Regions from separate parts of the Anoxybacillus sp. FSL W8-0104 genome, predicted to be linked through region 1. Evidence: riboswitches for the same ligand, from Rfam matches in the RefSeq annotation. Region 1 holds a riboswitch; each other region holds the start of a gene.

Region 1 (7,096 bases):
TCTCTCCTCTATTCTTATTGTTCATAAATAAACATTCTACTTCGTTCTTCTTTGTTCGACAAGCAGGGAAAACTTTGTCATTTTTTGCGCTTCCCTCGGAAATAACATAAAAATTTTCCTTCTTCTTTTTTTGCACATGATATAATGTTTTTGGGGAATTTTTTATGAAAATTGGAGGGAATGCGATGTCAAAATGTCCGTTTCATGCTCTTTTTAATGAACGTGGAGCCATGCAATTTTTTCGCAAAAAGCACCAACAAGAAAAAGAAAATACAACTTCTCGCTCTCCTACCACTGAACATGTTGCTACATATTATCGCCAACTCGCCTCAAGCGATCAGAAGCAACAAGTTGCGTTCGTCAAATTAACAGAGGAAGATGTACAACGACTTACTTCGATTCGCCCACTTTTTGCTAAACATGTCGAACGAATCGTCAATGCGTTTTACGATCAAGTTGGGCAAATGCCTCATTTAAGACGCATTATTGATAATCATTCAACGATTGATCGCTTAAAACAAACGTTACGCGCGTATTTAATGGATATGGTATCGGGGGAAATTGGTGAGCAATATATTATTCGTCGCAAAGTGATCGGCAATGTTCATAACCGAATCGGTTTGTTTCCAGAATGGTACTTAGGTGCTTACACAATCATTCAAAATAAACAAAAAAACGCATTCCTCCCCATGCTTGAAAGCAGGGGTTTCCTGCGTGATTAATCATGAAAGTTTTGCAAATTTTTTATTTTCCGCTAAAATGCGGACGTCGCTTTTCTAAAAATGCTCGAATCCCTTCTTCGTGGTCTTTTGTTTTGCGCATTTCCGCTTGATACGCTGTCTCCATTTGTAACGTGTTAAACAACTGTTGTTCGCTTAAACGAGCATATAACTGCTTCGTCGCAATCATCGCACGAATCGGTTTTGCTAGCCATTCATTCACTTTGTGCTGAATCGCTTGTTCATCACCGATTTCATCAACGAGTCCCACTTCATATGCCTCTTGTGCACTCATTATTTTTCCTTCCCATATGATTTGTTTTGATTTGACATCTCCAATTTTTCGATTTAAAAAGAAATGTCCCCCACCATCTGGAACTAAACCAATGCCAATGAAATTCATTGCAACGCGCGCTTGTTCATTTGCGATTACATGATCGCAAGCAAGGGCTAAACTAAATCCTAATCCTGCAGCGGCACCATGTATGTAGCTAATCGTTAGTTTCGGCAATTGATGCAATGTCATCGCTATTTGTTTAATCGTTTCCATCACTTCAATGAATGAATGTTCATTCGTTGATTGCAACATCGTCTTAATGTCGCCCCCTGCGCTAAATCCTTTGCCACGCCCACGAATGATGACGATATCCGCTTCACTTGCTTCAACTTCTTTTAACGCTTGTAACAACTCTGTTAACATTTGTTCATGTAAGGCATTTAGCGCATTCGGACGATTCAATTCAATGGTTGCGACGCGATTTTCGTATGATAGTACGATATGTTCCATCTTCTCCATCCCCTCTTTCGTTTGTTCGCTATTTTCTTTCGACATATATGAATAAAATCCTGCACAGAACAAAACAAAAAGACGACATCATCTGTCGCCTTTTTGTTTTGCATGCATGACAATCTCATATAGTCGTTTTGTTTGTTCGTAAATATGTTCAGCACGGCAAATGGCCGAAATGACAGCAATTCCGTCTGCACCCGCTTCGATCACTTGTTTGGCTGTTTGTTCTGTAATTCCACCGATCGCAACGAGTGGAACACGTTTTTCATGGGCACGAATATGTTCAATCATCGTCAGTCCACATGCTTGCTTTGCATCTTCTTTGGAAACAGTTGGGAAAATCGGACCTAATCCAACATAATCAGCGCAAGCAGCAAGCGCTTTTTTTACTTCATTTAAGTTGTGAACAGATACGCCTAAATATTTATCTCCTATGCGATCGCGAACGCGTTCAGCTACTTCGTCTTCTTGACCGACATGAACGCCATCTGCCTGTAAAGCGAGGGCTAAATCGACATCGTCATTCACGATAAAAGGAATATTATACATTCGGCATCGTTCAAGTAATTTCTCGGCTAAGCGGTATTTTTCAATCCCCGTAAGCGCCCCCTTTCCTTTTTCGCGAAACTGAAACATTGTAATACCGCCTTTAATTGCTTCATCAAGCACAGCGAGCGGATCTTTCGTACAATCGATACTTCCCATAACGAAATACAACGATAGCTTCTGCTTCATCATTTATTCCCCTTGAATACGCGCGTATTGATCAACTTCTTCTGCGCTCGTTTCATGTAAAGCATTTAAAAAAGAAAGTTGAAAAGAACCAGGTACTTTTGCTTGTTTGGCTGCTTTTTCAGCCGCCACACCGTAATAAGCGAGGGCAGCAACTGATGACATCATCATATCGTCTCCTATACCTGCAAATGCACCTAATACCGAACTTAACAAACAACCTGTCCCGGTTACTTTCGTTAACATCGCATCACCATTTGAGACGATTACAATACGTTCTCCATCGGTTACTACATCATCTTTCCCTGTGACAACAACTACAGAGCGAAACATGAGTGCTGCTTTTTTCGCTACATCCACGAGGTCACTTTGAACGTCTCCTGCATCGACTCCTTTTGTACGTACTTGTTCACCCGCAATGCTCGCAATTTCCGATGCGTTCCCACGTAAAATCGAAATGTTTACTTCACGTAATATACGTCTGGCTGTTTCGGTGCGGTACGCTGTCGCACCAGCTCCAACAGGATCGAAAATGACAGGAATGTTTGCCTCATTTGCTGCTTTTCCGGCAATTAACATCGCCTCTACGTCTGTTTCGTTTAGCGTGCCAATGTTTAACACTAAAGCACGAGCTAACCGAACCATATCCGCTACTTCTTCTTTTGCATACGCCATAACAGGAGATGCGCCTACAGCAAGCAAACCATTCGCAACAAAATTGGTCACCACAACATTTGTCATATTATGTACGAGTGGTGACTCCTTCCTAACACGCGTTAACCATTGTCCTACATTCATCATTCATTCCCCCTAAAAAAAATAAAAACTAGTCGGACAGAGTCGACTAGTTTGCGTACTGAAAACATAGCCTACTTCCCTCCGCTGGTACAAACCAGATCAGGTTCAAAGGGTTGGAAAACTGATTGCGCGTTTTCCTCTCAGCCATCGCCATCCGGCACCCCTAGTAGTTTGATTGATTCAAATTTCTTTCATTTTAATACATTTTTTCTCTTGACCTGAATCCGTGACAAAACATCTTTACAATGGTCGCAAACCGTTGATACGATAAGGGAAAACGACGTTGACGACTCTTCATCAAGTAGGTGAATGTGATGAAAGATTTCCCGATTCGGTTTGTATTGACAGATGAAGCGATTACTCCAAGTGCTGGGCTTGCTCTCGTGGGCTACTTACTGCACCAAACGAAGCTGGATAAACGAGTAAACGCACTTCGGCTCCCAACGGTTCGTCGAGATGTGCACATTTCCCATAGCGACGTCATTCGCTCGATGATCGGCTTGCTTGCCACAGGAAAAACGGATTTTGATCATATCGAAGCGTATCGTCAGGACGATATCTTTTCGACATCAATGGGCATTCGGCACGTACCTTCCTCCCCAACGTTGCGACAGCGTCTCGATCAGCTCGCTTGTCTCCCGATGACCGAAACCATCATTTGGGAGGAATCGATGCGTCTGTTGGTTCGACAACACGCTACCTTGTCCGCTTGTTGGACGAAAGGGAAAACGACATGGCTTCCCCTTGATATAGATGCTTCCCCATTTGATAACTCCGATACGAAAAAAGAAGGAGTGAGTCGAACGTATAAAGGATTTGACGGTTTTACGCCGTTGTTTGCGTACGCAGGGAAGGAAGGGTATATCGTTCATGCCGAGCTGCGTCCAGGGAAACAACATGTACAAGACAACATGCCTTCGTTTTTAACTACCGCCATCCGTCGAGCTCGTCCGCTGACCTCGTCTCGTCTGCTTGTCCGCATGGATGCAGGGAACGATGCGGAAGCGAATGTGCACGTATGTCTAAAGGAAGACGTGGACTTTGTCATCAAGCGAAACTTACGCCGAGAATCGAAAGCGCTTTGGTTCCAGATCGCTTCGCAAAAGGGCAGACGCGTCGATGATGGACAAACAGAAGGAGTACAAACGTATGAGTTATGCCTTCCACAGACAGCAGCAATCGATGGACACACGTATACGTACGTTCAAGTCACCCAAGTGACGGAACGAACGATGGAACGAAATGGACAGCTGATGCTCGTTCCTGATTACGAAGTCGAAAGCTACTGGGTGCGCCTCGAAGGATACGAGCATGTTCGAATGAGTGATGTGCTCGCATTGTATCACGATCATGCGACATGCGAACAGTTTCATAGCGAACTGAAAAGCGACTTAGATTTAGAGCGACTTCCATCAGGGAAGATGAAAACGAATGCGCTCGTGTTAGTCATGGGAGCATTCGTGTACAACCTTCTTCGCCTGATTGGACAAGATCTATTAAGCGATCCGAGACATCCATTACATCATAAAGTGAAACGCCGCCGCATCAAGACGATCATTCAGACGGTGATCACGATGGCAGGTCGACTCGTCCGCCGATCACGACAGATCTGGATGAAACTGACGCGAAGGAGTGGGTACAGTATACTCCTACTGAATGTGTATCAAAAATGGAAAGAGGCAAGATAACAAACAGATGTTCGGGTACTCATATCCATCACTCCCCCCTGTACTTTTTTTGTCTCTTTTTTGGTTTGTATCTCCATAAAAGAGGATTTATCTCGTTTTCAAACATGAAAGTGGTGCAGGGAATCATCAAAAAAAGGGATGTATGGATCATATATCCATAGAACTAACACCAAAATCAAAGTTGATTTCCAACCATCACGGATTCAGGTCTTGATTCAATATGGATTATTGTCAAATTCCGTTCACATTTTTGTATGGTAACTATTCACCCCGATAGTAGTATGTAAAGAAGCGCAACACAAATAGGGCATCCCCGTAATAGAAAATGCCCTAAGTGGTAGAAAGAACACGATCGAGCGTGTCGCCTGTCAACAGAAGACATAACGAATCCCACACGTTTTTTTCGTGTTTCGTCAGTGTGGAAACGATACTTCTTGTGATACAAAAAGACTGGGCGAATGTTTCTTCGCGAAATGTACCCGAAATGTTCTCTTTCACTTTGACCATGCGAAGATCGCGTTCGGCTTGGTTGTTGTCAAAGGGAACATGCACTTCACGTAAGAAACGCAACGCTTCTTCCTTTCGTTTCTGAAGCCGTCGAACAAAAGCGAGTGCTTTTTTCGGAAGAGGCGTCGCCGTTTCCAATCGGTGTTGTGCTCTTTCTAGGATGCGATCATACACTCGTTCCCATCGTTTCGCTTCTTCTTCGGAAAGCGCACCGTGATGAGCTTCGACGGCCTGTTTGGCGGCTAACAGAAACGTCGTCATGCGCGATGCCCATATATGCCCTTGTTCGATGAAACCCTTCAATTCACGCAAATGATGGGCGTGACAAAGGGCATGGATGGCTTGTGTGTATTTCGTATACGTAACGAACCCATCGTGCATCATCGTCCCTTGATATCGCGGAAGAATCCCGATGTCATCGGTCGCTTTCTTTCCATGAGAAACGTGAGGAGCCAAGTACGTATATTTCGATGTACACGCGACATGCACCCATGCGAGTTTTCCATTGATGCGCAAACTCGTTTCATCGACATGCAGGATGTTGGATTCAAGTAAGGCGTCTTCGATGACGTCCATATTTGATTCCAGCGCTTCGCGTCCTCGTTTCACCATATTGGCAAGAGTTCCCGTACTAATCGAGTGTTGATATAACGCTTCGATTGTATCACTTAAACGCTTGTACGGGATCAATTGGATATGATGTAAATAAACAACGAGCGCCGTGAGCCGTGGACCGTATTGCACATGATTCGTGACATGGGATGGGAATTCGGCTTGTTGAACACATCGACAATGCGGACACGATTTCACTTCACGTTCATGTTGTGTCACCTCGATCGCCACAGGAGGGACATCAAACACTTGACGGATATCGACTTTGAACGGTTTGACGTCACGCAAAGAAACCCCACATCCTTGACACGTATGCACACGGTGGACGACACGATGATGTGGATGTTCCACTTGACGGAGCGTCGTTCCTTGATGTCCTTCTTGTCCGCCTGGCTTGTTGCCAGATGGTTGACGAGAAGAACGTGTGTTGGCAAAACGGTCAGAAGATGGGGGCAAATGGCTATTAGAGCTGTTTTTTTTCGTGCGTGCTTCCAGCTCTTGAACACGGTACTTCAGTTGTTCATTTTCTTTGCGTAGTTGTTTGTTTTCGTGACGCAAATGTTCATTTTCTTGAACGAGTTGATGAATGAGCTGTTTTTGTTGTTGAACTTTGCCGATTAAGCTTTCAACTGTAAATACAGCTTGTTGTACCGTCAACATGCGATTCACCTCCTTGTCTATCAGTATTCACATCATAGACAAGGAAAGAAGAAAATATTCAGCTCACTTTATGATGTGGCTGAATAGTTACTTTGTATGAAAGTGTGATATGTATCACTTACGACGTACATATTTTCTCCTATTGTTAAAGTGTCAATAAGAAAAGGAGGGGTCATCATGTTTTGTCATCAATGTGAACAAACACCAACAGGGGGATGTACTGTTGTTGGAGTTTGCGGGAAAGATGAAACAATTGCAAGTTTGCAAGATACGATCGTATTTGCATTAAAAGGAATTGCAGCATATCGCACGCATGCCCATCAACTTGGGTATACCGATCCGTTCGTTGATACAACGACACATGAAGCGTTATATATGACGTTAACAAACTCTAACTTTAACGTACAAGAACATATAGACATGGCGATGAAAGTCGGAAGAGCAGCCATTCGCGTAATGGAACTACTCGATCGAGCACATACAGAACGACTTGGCATTCCTCAACCTGTTCGTGTAACGCAAAATAGAATTGAAGGAAAATGTATTCTCGTTACAGGACATAACTTATTTGCCCTTGAACAACTATTAAA
Region 2 (7,096 bases), 300 kb from region 1:
ATATATAAACAACATCATTTTCGTGTAATCTCACGTTTCCTTTCGGGGTAATAATTTTATCATTACGAATAATAGCCGTAATTAAGCAATCCTTTGGCAATGGAAGTTGGCTAATCGTCATATTTAGTAAATGTGACTGCTTATTACTGATATGGACTTCAACAATTTCCTTATTTGCTTTATTTGCTTTCGTCGTTGACATCAGTTCGATGGAGTGAGCCACTTCCCTCTTTTCTCCGAGTAGCAGTCCTAAATGCTTGGCTAAAAAAGAAGTTGTTGATCCTTGAATAAGGGCGGAAATGAGCACAATAAAGAAAACAATATTAAAAATGAGCTGACTATTTTCAATGTTCGAGGTAAGTGGGTAAGTTGCCAAGACGATCGGAACAGCACCTTTTAGCCCAGCCCAAGAAAGGAATAGCTTTTCCTTAATAGAGAAATTCATGTTTATTGTACTTATCATGACGCTGATCGGCCTTGCCACAACAATAAGTAGGATAGCTAGGGCGACACCTTCCCATGCTACTTTTACTAGTTCATTTGGAAAAACGAGTAGTCCGAGTAAAATGAACATAAATATTTGCATCATCCATGCTAGCCCTTCGTTAAAACGAAAAATAGAATGGCGATAAACGAGTTGTGCATTGCCGACAAAAACGCCCATAATATATACCGAAAGAAACCCACTACCTTTTAGCAGGGCTGCTATACTATAAGAGAGTATCGCAAATGATAAAGATAGAGTGGGGTATAATCCCGAGGAATCAAGATTTATTTTATTCAAACACCACACAGTTAATTTTCCTAATCCAAGCCCAACAAGAATACCGATAACGATCTGCCAAATAAAGCTGAGAAAGGTGTGGGAAATAGTTAGTTCTGGCTGTTGGATAAATGTAATCAAGGAGAGGGTTAAAATAACGGCCATCGGATCGTTCATCCCCGACTCAGCTTCTAGTGTTGCTGAGAGACGGCGTTTTACATTGACGCTTCCTAGCGTAGCAAATATTGCTGCAGCGTCAGTCGAAGAAACGATAGCGCCTAATAGAAATCCCTCGGCCCATGAGACGTGTAAAATGTATTTGGCAAATATGCCTACGCAAATGGCAGTAATTAGCACTCCAAACGTTGCAAGGGAGGAAGCGGGAACTAAAACTTTTTTTAATGTATTCCACTTTGTGTTCATCCCACCTTCAAACAAAATAATGATTAACGCAAAAATGCCAACAATCTGGGTGAGAAAAGCGTTATCATAATATATAAATTTGGATAAAATCATTCCGACGAGTATGTAAAATACAAGTGATGGCACGCCTAGCCAAGAAGAAAACTTCGTTGTTAATACACCGATGATTAGAAGTAATCCTAACAAAAAAATGATGAAATCTGTGAGCAAGCAAGTCACCTCTTTCCATACTTTCTACTTAAAGTTACGACTTAAATTTAAGCTATAGTAAGTGGAATGTCAATGAATATGACTTAAATAACATTTTTTGTAAAAAAGTACAAGCTGAGCGCTATCTCTCAGCTTGCATGATGTTTGTATATTCAACAAATTGTTTTGCCTTTTCTTTCATTCCTTCGCTTTGTAGTGTTTTTTGTAATTCATGAGAAATATTCATTGAACAAAATTTCGGACCGCACATCGAACAAAAATGAGCAAGCTTTGCTCCTTCGGCCGGTAGTGTTTCATCGTGATATTCACGTGCGCGCTCAGGATCTAGTGACAAGTTGAATTGATCTTGCCAACGGAACTCAAATCTCGCCTTTGATAATGCATCATCACGCGTTTGTGCGCCAGGGTGTCCTTTTGCTAAGTCAGCAGCGTGGGCAGCAATTTTGTAGGCGATGACTCCTTGGCGGACGTCTTCTTTATTCGGTAGTCCAAGATGTTCTTTTGGTGTCACATAGCAAAGCATGGCCGTACCGTGCCAGCCGATAAGCGCTGCACCGATAGCTGAGGTGATATGGTCGTAACCTGGTGCAATGTCGGTAGTGATAGGACCTAGCGTATAAAAAGGTGCCCCGTGACAAATTTCAATTTGTTTATCGACATTTTCTTTAATTTTATGCATTGGAATATGCCCTGGACCTTCGATCATCACTTGGACATCATGTTCCCAAGCGATTTTTGTCAACTCTCCAAGTGTTTGTAACTCGGCGAATTGCGCCTCATCGTTTGCGTCTGCAATTGAGCCTGGACGTAATCCATCCCCAAGTGAAATAGCAATATCGTAAGTTTTTAAAATTTCGCAAATTTCTTCGAAGTGGGTGTATAAAAAGTTTTCTTCATGGTGTGCTAAACACCATTGTGCCATAATTGAGCCACCCCGAGAGACAATACCAGTTGTTCGATTGACTGTTAGTGGGATATAGCGAAGTAAGACACCTGCATGAATAGTAAAATAGTCTACGCCTTGTTCGGCTTGTTCAATTAATGTTTCTCGGTAAATGTCCCATGATAAGTTTTCGACAATGCCGTTCACTTTCTCTAACGCCTGGTAAATAGGTACAGTTCCAATCGGCACAGGGGAGTTTCGAATAATATATTCTCGCGTCTCATGTATATGTTTTCCTGTCGATAAGTCCATGACTGTATCGGCACCCCAACGAACAGCCCAAAGCATTTTTTCAACTTCTTCATCCATCGAGGATGTAACAGAAGAGTTTCCAATATTCGCATTAATTTTTACATGGAACTTGCTTCCGATGATCATTGGTTCACTCTCAGGGTGATTGATATTAGCTGGGATAATTGCCCTTCCTGCTGCCACTTCCTGTCGAACAAACTCTGGATCCATCTGTTCGCGAATAGCAACAAACTCCATTTCAGGTGTAATGATTCCTCGTTTTGCATAATGCATTTGGGTCACAACTTTCCCTTTTTTCGCACGAAAACGCCTAGGTGAAAAAGGAATGTTTGTTCTCACTAATGAAGGGCTATATTCTTCTACATCGCCACGCTCCGTTATCCATTTTTCTCTTAATTTTGGCAATCCTTTATCAATATTCGGCGCGAAAAGTGGGTCAGTGTATGGTCCACTCGTGTCATAAACTCGAATAGGCTCATTTTCTAGCATCGTTGTACCTGTCTTGGTTGGCGACAGTTGAATTTCTCGCATTGGCACACGAACATCTTCACGCGTTCCGGGCACATACACTTTTTTACTCGAGGGAAATGGCATTGATGAAAATAAGTCTTTCATTTTTAATCGCTCCTTTTCATTTTTTAGTTGGAGCAACGCCAATACGTAAAAAGATCAGGCTCCATAACGAGAACCTGATCTTGTCCGCAAATAGCACAAGTAAAGAACACTCGCGCCATCTACTTCCCTACGCTGGCATCACCCAGATCAGGTTCAAAGGGTCAAAGAACTTTTGCGCGTTCTTCTCTCAGTCCAAGCTATTGGACTCCCCTAGTAGATGATAAATTATGAATTTTAAAAATAGTCTAACATATGATAAAAATGTTGTAAAGTTATAAATGAAAAACTTGTTAAAATGGAGGCATAGTGGATTGCCAATTTGCTAAAATTGTATGTCCGATATGTGGTTGGCATTCAAGAAGTGTGCGAATACGATATTGATAAAATGCGATAAACTCGTCTCGATTATGTTGCATAGCATACGTACTTGCCAATTGTTGTGGATTTTTCGTGCGCCAAAGTCCTGATTTTGTCGAACGAAAATCGGGAAGCCCGCTTTCTGTAGACATTCCTGCTCCAGTAAATACGACTGTATACGAAGACTCTTTCAACCATCTTTCTAGCATTATCTCCCTCCTCTATAGATCAACAATTACTTCTATGTTCGCCCTGTTCTTCCTTTATTTTCACATATGTTTATGAGAAAAAAAGGACTTTCGATTCATGTGTATAAAAAATAAGAGCAGCATACCAACCTTGTGGGTGCTCTTTTTTTGTATATTTTTAACGTGAAGCGTAGATGATAATAATCATTTGAAGGGAGGGAAACAGCATGAACGTAACACGTGCGCAACAAATTGCTCAATCGCCCGATATGAAAAATGTAACGTATAATGGAAAATCGGTATATATCGAACATGTCGATGCGGAAACGGCAACAATCCATTTTTTAGACAATTCGGAAAATCAACAGCGTGTTCCAGTGTCACAGCTAGCAGAGCATTAAGACGAAAAGGGTGTAACAGAGCAGGATAGCCGTGCTCGTTACATCTTTTTTCGTTCGAGAAAATCAATAAATAAATGAACAATTTTTTTGCTTTTCATTGTCGGTGCATAAAGATAAGAAAACGTTCGGTAAAAAGGGGGGTGCTTTAAACAGACGATCGATAAGTGACCTTGTTTTAATTCACGCTCAATCACATGACGTGAAAGAAAGGCTAACCCGTTTCCGCGCATTAACGTTTCTTTAATTCCTTGATTGCTGCTGATGATCATGAGCGATTTAATTTTTAATCCATTTGAACGAATAAAATGGTTAAAGTATTCACGTGTGCCAGAGCCTAATTCGCGCGTAATCCATATTTGATTTTGTAGATCGCTTATACATACTTCTTGTTTGTGAACGAGCGGGTGATCGTTTGAAGCCACGATGACAAGCTCATCTTGCATGAATGGATAAACAGCCAATTCTTTTTCGTTCGTTTGCCCTTCAATTAAGCCAATATCGGTTTCATATGAACGGACAAGCTCGACGATCTCCTTCGTGTTGCCAATCATCACTTCGAAGTGTAGTTCTGGATAATCGTCTTGTAAAGAAAGTAAAAAAGAAGGAAGCACATATTCCCCGATCGTAAAACTAGCCCCGATTTTCAACGTTCCTTTCACACAATCGTGGTATTCTAAAATATCTTGTTTTGTTTGTTCGTACAAGGCAATCATTTTTTTAGCTCGATCGTAAAGTAATTCGCCAGTCGCTGTCACTTGTAGTTTTTTTGGCGAACGAATAAATAGTTTCGTTTGAAATTCTTTTTCTAAATTTTTAATGTGCAAACTGACGCTCGGTTGGGATAGATGGAGAATTTCCGCAGTTTTTGTGAAGTTTTTCACCTCTACTAAAGTCATAAATGTTTTTAATTCGTCGTACACAGCTATCGCTCCTTAATCATTAAAAAAATAAATAGTTCTGATAATTTATATTTATTTTACTAATTTTATTTTTTGCGGTAAAGTCAAATAAAACATACTTAATTTATAGGAATAGTAAAAAAACGAGAGGTGAAAGATGTTGCCGTTTCAAGTGACGAATAGCCCATTTAACGAACAACAAGTTGACTTGCTCAACCGACTTTGGCCGACATTAACGCCAGCGCAAAAGCTTTGGTTAAGCGGATATTTAGCTGCTACCGAATTTGCGAGCACAGCGGTACAGCAAGAAGCCCACGTATCGAAAGAAATAACGATCCTTTACGGCTCACAAACAGGAAATGCACAAAAATTGGCAGAAAAAACTGGAGAAGTACTCAAAAGCCATGGGTTTCATGTTCATGTTTTATCGATGCTTGATTTCAAACCAAACGACTTAAAAAAAATCGACACGTTGCTTGTTGTCGTTAGCACGTATGGTGAAGGGGAACCGCCAGATAATGCTTTATCATTTTACGAATTTCTCCATAGCAAGCGCGCACCAAAACTTAACCATCTGCGCTTCTCGGTATTGGCGCTTGGCGATACGTCGTATGAACATTTTTGTAAAACAGGAAAAGACTTCGATCAACGGCTAAAAGAACTCGGAGGAGAGCGGTTATACGAACGCGTTGATTGTGATGTCGATTATGAGGAAGCAGCGGCGAAGTGGCTTGATGGGGTGCTTAGTGAGTTGAATAAGCAAGGCGGGGGTTCCGTCACCGTCCTTCCCCAGCAGTCGCAAGTGAAACCTGTTTCTAACTACTCGCGCAAGCATCCGTTTCAAGCAGAAGTATTAGAAAATATCAATTTAAATGGACGCGGCTCGAACAAAGAAACACGCCATATTGAATTATCGCTCGAAGGTTCAGGATTGGTATTTGAACCAGGCGACGCGCTTGGTGTTTTCCCGAAAAACGATCCAGAACTTGTCGATCTCATTATTCAAGAAATGAAATGGAATCCAGACACACCGGTTTCTGTTGAAGGAAAAGAAGAATCGTTACGCGAAGTGCTGCTTTCCCGATTAGAAATTACGGTGTTAACCGAGCAATTATTGCAAACATTGGCTTCGTTTTCACGTAATCAAGCGTTTCATGTGCTCCTTTCTGCTGAGCAAGAAGTGAAAAGAAAGGAATATATGAAAGGGCGCGATGTGCTCGATGTTCTTCGCGATTTCGGTCCGTGGGATATGTCGCCAGATCAGTTTGTTTCTTCTTTACGTAAGTTGCAGCCGCGCTTTTATTCAATCGCAAGCAGTTTAGCGGCGTATCCAGAAGAAGTGCATATCACCGTTGGTGCAGTGCGTTACGAAGCGCACGGACGTTTACGTAAAGGTGTTTGTTCAACGTTTTGTGCGGAGCGCCTGCACATTGGTGATAAACTTCCGGTGTTTATCCATCACAATCCGAACTTTAAACTGCCGAAAGATGCGAATACACCAATTATTATGATTGGACCAGGTACAGGGGTTGCGCCGTTCCGCAGCTTTTTGCAAGAGCGCGAGGCAATAGGGGCGAAAGGGAAGTCGTGGCTATTTTTTGGCGATCAACATTTTGTGACGGATTTCCTCTATCAAACAGAGTGGCAAGCGTGGTTGAAAAATGGTGTGTTGACAAAAATGGATGTTGCGTTTTCACGTGATACAGATCAAAAAGTGTACGTGCAGCATCGCATGCTAGAACGAAGCAAGGAGCTGTTCCGCTGGCTTGAAGATGGAGCTGTCGTTTACGTTTGTGGTGATAAGCAGCATATGGCGCGCGATGTACATCAAACGCTTATTCATGTGATTGAAAAAGAAGGAAACATGACAAGCGAACAAGCAGAAGCGTATATAGCTGAGATGCAAAAACAAAAACGATATCAGCGCGATGTATATTAGGGGGGATATGAATGGAAAAGTTTGTATTAACACCACCAGATGGACCACCGAGCGATGTTGAGCGCATTAAACGGGAGAGCAACTATTTGCGCGGCACGTTAAAAGA
Region 3 (7,096 bases), 870 kb from region 1:
TTTTTAATATGATTTTTCAGTTTGAGCATCTTGGACTTTGGCAAAAAGGAACAGATGGCGGTGTTGATGTTCGGAAATTAAAACGTGTATTAACGAAATGGCAAAAAGGATTAGAAGGTGTTGGCTGGAACGCACTATTCCTTGAAAACCATGACCAGCCTCGTTCCGTGTCGACGTGGGGAAATGACGAAAAATATCTTGTTGAAAGTGCCAAAGCATTAGGAGCATTATATTTCCTTATGCAAGGAACGCCGTTTATTTATCAAGGGCAAGAAATTGGCATGACGAACGTCCGATTTGAAACGATTGATGAATATGACGATGTCGCCATCAAAAATTATTATCGTATTGAACGTGCTAAAGGGCGTTCACATGAAGAAGTGATGCAATGGATTTGGAAAAACGGCCGCGACAATTCACGCACGCCGATGCAATGGTCGGATGAAGAAAACGCCGGATTTACGACAGGAACACCGTGGATTGGTGTGAATGAAAATTATAAACAAATTAATGTCAAAAAACAGTTGCACGACCCGAACTCTGTGTTAAACTTTTACAAACGCATGATTCAACTAAGAAAACAGCATGACGTATTTGTTTACGGAACATACGATTTAATATTAGAAAACCATAAAGCAATTTATGCGTATACGCGCACGTTAGGTGATGAAAAAGCGATCGTCATCGTGAACTTAACAGACCGAAAAACAATGTATCGTTACGATTCATTGAAATTAAATAGCGAGCAACTTGTGTTAACAAACTACGATGTAAAACCGCATAAACATGCGACACGCTTTACATTGCGTCCGTATGAAGCGCGTGTATATTTGGTGAAATAATGAAAATCCCCTTTTCCGACATGGAAAAGGGGATTTTCACGTTTATTTGCGTGAATGCACTTCGTAAATGGCAAATTTCAAATAATCGCCTTCATCGGCGGCAAGTAGTTTTGGATGGTCATATCCTGCACCGCTCCAATGAATTTGACGTAAAATTTTCTTCGCATCAAACGCTGCTTCCGTAACCATCGCTTGGAACATATCAGGGTGCACATGGTACGAGCAGCTTGCGGTCACGAAAAAGCCGCCGTCTTTCACTAGCTTTAAGCCGTTTAAATTAATATCTTTATAGCCAGCAAGCGCCTTTGGCACCGCATGAGCGGATTTTGCAAACGCTGGTGGGTCAATAATGACGACATCCCATTTTTTCCCCTGTTGTACGCATTCGCGTAAGTAGTCAAACGCGTTCGCAACGACGAAATCCACATTTGTAAATCCGTTTAACTCTGCGTTTCGCTTTGCTGTTTCAATCGCATGTTCAGAAATATCGACAGCGGTCACATGTTTTGCTCCGTATAAGCAGGCGTTTAACATAAATGAACCTGTATGCGTAAAACAATCGAGCACGGTTGATTCGCTTGTAATCAGCGGCTTGATGGCAGCACGATTTTGACGTTGATCGAAGAAAAATCCTGTTTTTTGTCCGTTTTCGATATCGACAATGTATTTCACGCCGTTTTCTTCAATTTGTACGTTCGTATCGCACGTGCCGTACCAAAATCCTTTTTCTTGTTTTAATCCTTCTAATTCGCGCACGTGAACGTCGTTGCGCAAATAAATCGCTTTCGGTTGAAAAACGTCAAGAAGCGCTTGTAAAATCCATTCTTTTCTTTTTTCCATGCCGAGCGATAAAATTTGCACAACGAGCACATCTTCGTACTTATCAACGATGAGCCCAGGTAAAAAATCGGCTTCTCCATAAACGGCGCGACATGAACGAACGCCCGGAATCATCCGTTCGCGATACGCCCATGCTTGACGAATACGGTTCATAAAAAATTGCGCGTTTAATTCGTCGTTTGGATTTTGCGTTAACACGCGCACGATCATTTGTGATTTTGGATTAATGTATCCTTTCGCTAAAAAGTGACGTTGATGGTTATATACGTTGACGAAATCCCCCGGTTCAAAATCTCCTTCAATATAATCGACTTCGCTTTGAAACACCCACGGATGTCCAAGCTCGAGCCGCTTTTTTCTTTTTCGTTTTAAAAATACATTTGCCATACATCCCACTCCTGACTATATATTCGCTACTTTAGCATACAGGAAGAACACGATGCGCGCAAATGGTGGAGAAAAATATTTGACAATTCCATGAAATATGCTAATATTAGTGACAAAGTGAATGATGCAAATGTATTCCACTAGGGGGGCCTTTAGATAGGCTGAGATCAAAGTGTGCCTTTGAGACCCTTAGAACCTGATCTGGATCATACCAGCGTAGGGAAGTGGAAACGGTGCGAAGTGTGTCTTTTATTAATTTCCATCGTTTACAACCACTTTCTTTGCGCAAAGAAAGTGGTTTTTTATTTTTCTTAAGGGGGAGAGGTTATGTTGTTTTCAGAGCAGTTGCGCAAGGCTGTCGATCCGATTTGGGAAGCGAGCTTTCATCATCCGTTCGTGAAGGAGATCGGGGAAGGAACACTTGATTTACGTTGTTTTCGCTATTATGTATTACAAGATTCATATTATTTGACACACTTTGCAAAAGTGCAAGCGCTTGGCGGGGCGATGGCTGATGATTTACAAACGACCGCAAGCATGGCGCATCATGCGCAAAGTACGTATGAGGCTGAGCTTCGTTTACATGAAACGTTTATGAAAGAGCTCGGCATTACAGAAGAAGAAAAGGCTTCGTTTGTTCCTGCTCCAACTGCGTATGCGTACACGTCCCACATGTATCGCGCGTCGTTTGCAGGACGTTTTGGCGATGTATTAGCTGCCATTTTACCGTGCTATTGGTTGTATTACGAAATTGGTGAGCGGTTAAAACATTGTAAGCCGAATCATCCAATTTATGCACAATGGATTGAAGCGTACGGCTCTGACTGGTTCAAACAGCTTGTCGAACAACAAATTGCGCGTTTAAACGACATCGCAAAAACAGCTAGCGAAAAAGAGTTAGTGCGGATGAAGCAACACTTTGTGATCAGCAGTCAATATGAATATTTATTTTGGGAAATGGCGTACAAATTAGAACGTTGGCCAATTGAAGAGGAGGATGTTTATGCAAACGAAAGGGCTTAAATTAACAGACGTATTAACGACCGTTGTGGTGGCGATTGTGTTTGGGATTGTGTATAAAGTGTGGGGACCGCTTTACTATGCGGTGAAACCGCTTGGACTTCATCTTGATCAACTCATTTATGGCATGTGGTTTATTGCGGCAACTGTTGCCTATTTATTAATTCGTAAACCAGGAGTGGCGCTACTTGCGGAGGTGGCTGCGGCATCAGGAGAGTTTTTAGCTGGTTCTGAATGGGGGCTTGAGGTGCTATTTTACGGCTTTGTGCAAGGGTTACTCGCCGAGCTTGTTTTCGCTGCTTTCCGCTATAAACGTTTTGATGTGGCGGTTGTGTCGCTTGCAGCGGTTGGTTCAACGATCGCTTCATTAGTGCTTGATTTTTACAAAGGATATATCGACCAATTAGCATGGTGGAATTTAACGTTATTTATCGGTGCGCGTTTCATTGGAGCGATCATCATTGCTGGTGTATTTGCTTATTCGCTTGTGAAAGCGCTCGAAGCGACAGGTGTGACGCAATTGTTGCGTCCGACGACAAAAGAAGATTACGACTCACTTGATAAATAGGATGTGACATCATTGATCCATATCGAACAATTGCGCTTAAAATTTCCGGGGGCAGAAAAGCGGTTATTTACCGATGTATCGCTTTCGATTAAAAAAGGAGAAAAAGTGTTGCTTTTAGGCCCATCGGGATGCGGAAAATCCACGCTTTTGCAAGTGATGGCGGGCATTATTCCGCGCTCGATCGATGTGCCGATGAAAGCGAGTAAACTGCACATTCCAAATCGTGTAGGCTATGTGTTTCAAGATCCCGATGCCCAGTTTTGTATGCCGTATGTTGATGAAGAAATGGCTTTTGTTCTCGAAAATCTCGGTGTGCCACGTGCAGAGATGGAAGAAAAAATCGCGCGCATGCTTCGTCTTGTGCGCCTCCGTCTCCCGCACGTTCATGTACCGATTCAAACATTATCTGGAGGAATGAAACAGCGGTTAGCGATTGCGTCAGTTTTAGCGCTTGAACCTGATGTGTTATGTTTAGACGAACCGACAGCACTTCTTGATGAAGAAGGAACAAAAGCGGTGTGGGAAACGTTAAAAGAAGTGGTGGAGGATCGAACCGTTGTCATTGTTGAACATAAAATTGATCACATTCTCGACTTTGTCGAGCGCATCATTTTATTTAACGAACATGGTGAGATCATCGCTGACGGCGGAACGAATGAAATTTTTTCAACGTATCGTTCGTTTATTACAGAACAAGGGATTTGGCATCCAGACGTGTGGGAAACGTATAAAAAGCCAAAAACAGCGCAACAACCGTATGCACATGGGGATGTTCTTTTACATGTACAGTCGCTTCGCGGCTTTCGACAAAAAGAAGAAAAAATAGCGGTCGAAGAGTTAGTGATTCATTCGGGTGAATGGATTGCGGTTACAGGGGAAAACGGTGCAGGGAAAAGTACGTTGTTGCAAAGCTTAATGAAACTTATTCGAACAGAAGGTGATATGTATTGGCAAGGAGAGCTTGTCAAACATGAAGAATTGTTATATGACAACATTGCTTTTGTGTTCCAAAACCCCGAGTTTCAATTTGTTACAAATCGTGTAGATGATGAGTTAGCGTACTCTTTCCGTCTTGAAAAACGTCCAGAACATGAAGTAGCCGAGGAAGTCGAAAGATTGCTTAAACGGTTTCATTTGAGCGCGCAGCGTCATTTGCACCCGTATCAATTGTCGATGGGGCAAAAACGGAGGTTGAGTGTTGCTGCGTCGGTGACGGAGCAACATCGCCTATTGCTTCTTGATGAACCGACGTTCGGGCAAGATGCAAAAAATACGTTTGCGCTGCTCGAATGGCTTGAAGCATACCGGCAACAAGGAAAGGCAATTGTCATGGTAACACACGATGAACGTATCGTGTCTGAATTCGCGACAAGACGATGGATCATTGAAAGCGGAAAGCTTGTCGCTGATGAAATGATTGCACCGCGGATGCTTGTACGAGGTGAAATAGGATGAGATGGAGCATTGACCATCGCGAAACATGGTTGCATCAAACGAATCCGACAGCGAAATTGCTTTTCTTTTTGCCGATGTTTGTTGTGATTGTTTTTGTCCATAATCCGAACGTACTCATCAACTGGACAATCGGATTTACCGCCTTATTTATGTTGTTTAGCGGTTATCGGATGAAGCATATGCTTCTATTTTTTGCTCCGTTTTTGTTCATTTTCATTTCTACGTCGTCGTCGATGATTTTGTTTGGAAAAGGGGAGACGACGTGGTTTCATTGGGGGCTGATTCATATTACCGAAGAAAGTTTTTACCGCGGCGTTCACCTCGGCTTTCGTACGCTTTTGTTTGCGATTTTCGGATTAATGTTTGCGCTCACGACAAAGCCGGTGCTTTTATTTTACTCGCTTATGCAACAAGCGAAAGTGAAACCGAAATATGCGTATAGTTTTTTAGCAGCTATTCGTTTATTGCCGATCATGTTAGAAGAATTTCAAACGGTTCATCAAGCGCTAAAGGTGCGACGGGCTGCCAAAGCGAAAGGATTTCGCGGTAAACTTGAACTCATGAAACGATATGCCATTCCGCTTTTATCGCAAAGCATTCGCCGCGCTCAACGCATTGCGGTGGCGATGGAAGCGAAAGGGTTTACGAATGAGCGGACACGGACGTTTTATTATGAAGTGACGCTCGGAAGATATGATGTGTATTTATTTGTTGCCATGTGTGTCATTGTTGCTGTTGGCTACTACATGGCAGATGTGTTCCCATACGTTGCGATCAAGGATGTGCGGTAAGATGAAAGAACTTCATCTCATCTCAACAGGCAATCAGTCGATGGACACGTTTGTTCATATTTCATCGCTCGTCCATTCATATGTCGATTACATTCATATTCGTGAAAAGCATCGCTCAGCGAAAGAAATTAGCATGATTGTGGAAAAGTTGCTTGAAGCAAATGTGCCAACACAAAAAATTATCGTCAATGATCGAGTGGACGTCGCAGTCGTTTATGGCGTTGGCGGCGTTCAGCTCGCTCATCATAGTTTGGCGCCTAAACGAATAAAAGAGAAGTTTCCATTTTTGCGTGTCGGCCGATCTGTTCATACGTTGGAAGAAGCAAAACAAGCGGAAGACGAAGGAGCGGACTACGTCGTTTTCGGACATATATACGAAACGAATTGTAAAGAAGGCTTGAAGCCGCGCGGGCTTTCATCGTTGCAGCAGTTGGCGAGTTACATATGCATTCCTGTTGTTGCCATTGGAGGCATTAAACCTTATCATGTTCGTGATGTGTTCATGGCGGGGGCAAAAGGGATTGCGGTGATGTCTACTGTATTTGACGCGGATGATCCGCTGTATATGGTTCAACTATATCGGAAACAAATGGGGGCGAATACATGGACGTTTTAATTATTGGGGGAGGCATTATTGGCAGTAGCATCGCTTTTGAGCTAGCAAAAAGAGGAGCGCGTGTTGTCGTCATTGAACGAGGGGAATTGGCACAAGAAGCATCATCGGCGGCAGCTGGTATGCTCGGTGCGCACTCTGAGTTTGCGACAGATCATCCCATCATTCCGCTTGCTTTAGCGAGTCAGGCGTTATTTCCGAGCGTCATCGCTGAGTTGCAAGAGTTAACAAATATAACCGTTGGATGGAATGAAGCGGGAATGTTAAAAATGGCAACCACATCGGAAGAGTATAGCGAATTAACGAAACATTATGAATTTTGGAGGCGAATTCAACCGCAACACGTTCGCTGGCTAACCTCCGATGAAGTGACGCAACTCGAACCGCACGTACGAAGTGAATATGGGGCGATGTATACGATCGATCAACAAGTGGACGCAAAACAGCTTTCGCTTGCTTTCGCTCGGGCAGCGATGGCAAAAGGGACAAAGTTTTTACCGTATACGGAAGCGTACGATTTTATTGTTGAACAAGAACGTGTTGTAGGGGTAAAAACAACGAGTGGTTCGCTATATGCAAA

The links. A riboswitch is a leader RNA that binds a small molecule or an ion and turns the genes downstream of it on or off. The one in region 1 is predicted to bind thiamine pyrophosphate.
Region 2: linked by a shared signal. The riboswitch ahead of thiC (phosphomethylpyrimidine synthase ThiC) and the one ahead of thiM (hydroxyethylthiazole kinase) in region 1 are both predicted to bind thiamine pyrophosphate.
Region 3: linked by a shared signal. The riboswitch ahead of tenA (thiaminase II) and the one ahead of thiM (hydroxyethylthiazole kinase) in region 1 are both predicted to bind thiamine pyrophosphate.

The regions. Positions count from the first base shown of each region.
Region 1 is NZ_JBBOQU010000001.1:1,379,741-1,386,836, forward strand. It holds gene NST18_RS07375 (protoglobin domain-containing protein) at 186-722, shown strand; gene NST18_RS07380 (enoyl-CoA hydratase) at 745-1,551, opposite strand; gene thiE (thiamine phosphate synthase) at 1,594-2,247, opposite strand; gene thiM (hydroxyethylthiazole kinase) at 2,248-3,042, opposite strand; TPP riboswitch at 3,099-3,214, opposite strand; gene NST18_RS07395 (IS1380 family transposase) at 3,354-4,727, shown strand; gene tnpC (IS66 family transposase) at 5,058-6,506, opposite strand; gene hcp (hydroxylamine reductase) at 6,684-7,096, shown strand, end outside.
Region 2 is NZ_JBBOQU010000001.1:1,076,954-1,084,049, forward strand. It holds gene NST18_RS05820 (potassium/proton antiporter) at 1-1,405, opposite strand, end outside; gene thiC (phosphomethylpyrimidine synthase ThiC) at 1,518-3,206, opposite strand; TPP riboswitch at 3,314-3,428, opposite strand; partial or broken gene NST18_RS05830 (Sir2 family NAD-dependent protein deacetylase) at 3,518-3,772, opposite strand; gene NST18_RS05835 (H-type small acid-soluble spore protein) at 3,979-4,152, shown strand; gene NST18_RS05840 (LysR family transcriptional regulator) at 4,191-5,072, opposite strand; gene NST18_RS05845 (assimilatory sulfite reductase (NADPH) flavoprotein subunit) at 5,209-6,990, shown strand; gene cysI (assimilatory sulfite reductase (NADPH) hemoprotein subunit) at 7,002-7,096, shown strand, end outside.
Region 3 is NZ_JBBOQU010000001.1:2,253,908-2,261,003, reverse strand. It holds gene NST18_RS11880 (glycoside hydrolase family 13 protein) at 1-842, shown strand, start outside; gene NST18_RS11875 (class I SAM-dependent rRNA methyltransferase) at 885-2,069, opposite strand; TPP riboswitch at 2,202-2,309, shown strand; gene tenA (thiaminase II) at 2,397-3,092, shown strand; gene NST18_RS11865 (ECF transporter S component) at 3,067-3,657, shown strand; gene NST18_RS11860 (ABC transporter ATP-binding protein) at 3,661-5,112, shown strand; gene NST18_RS11855 (energy-coupling factor transporter transmembrane component T family protein) at 5,109-5,903, shown strand; gene tenI (thiazole tautomerase TenI) at 5,905-6,519, shown strand; gene thiO (glycine oxidase ThiO) at 6,507-7,096, shown strand, end outside.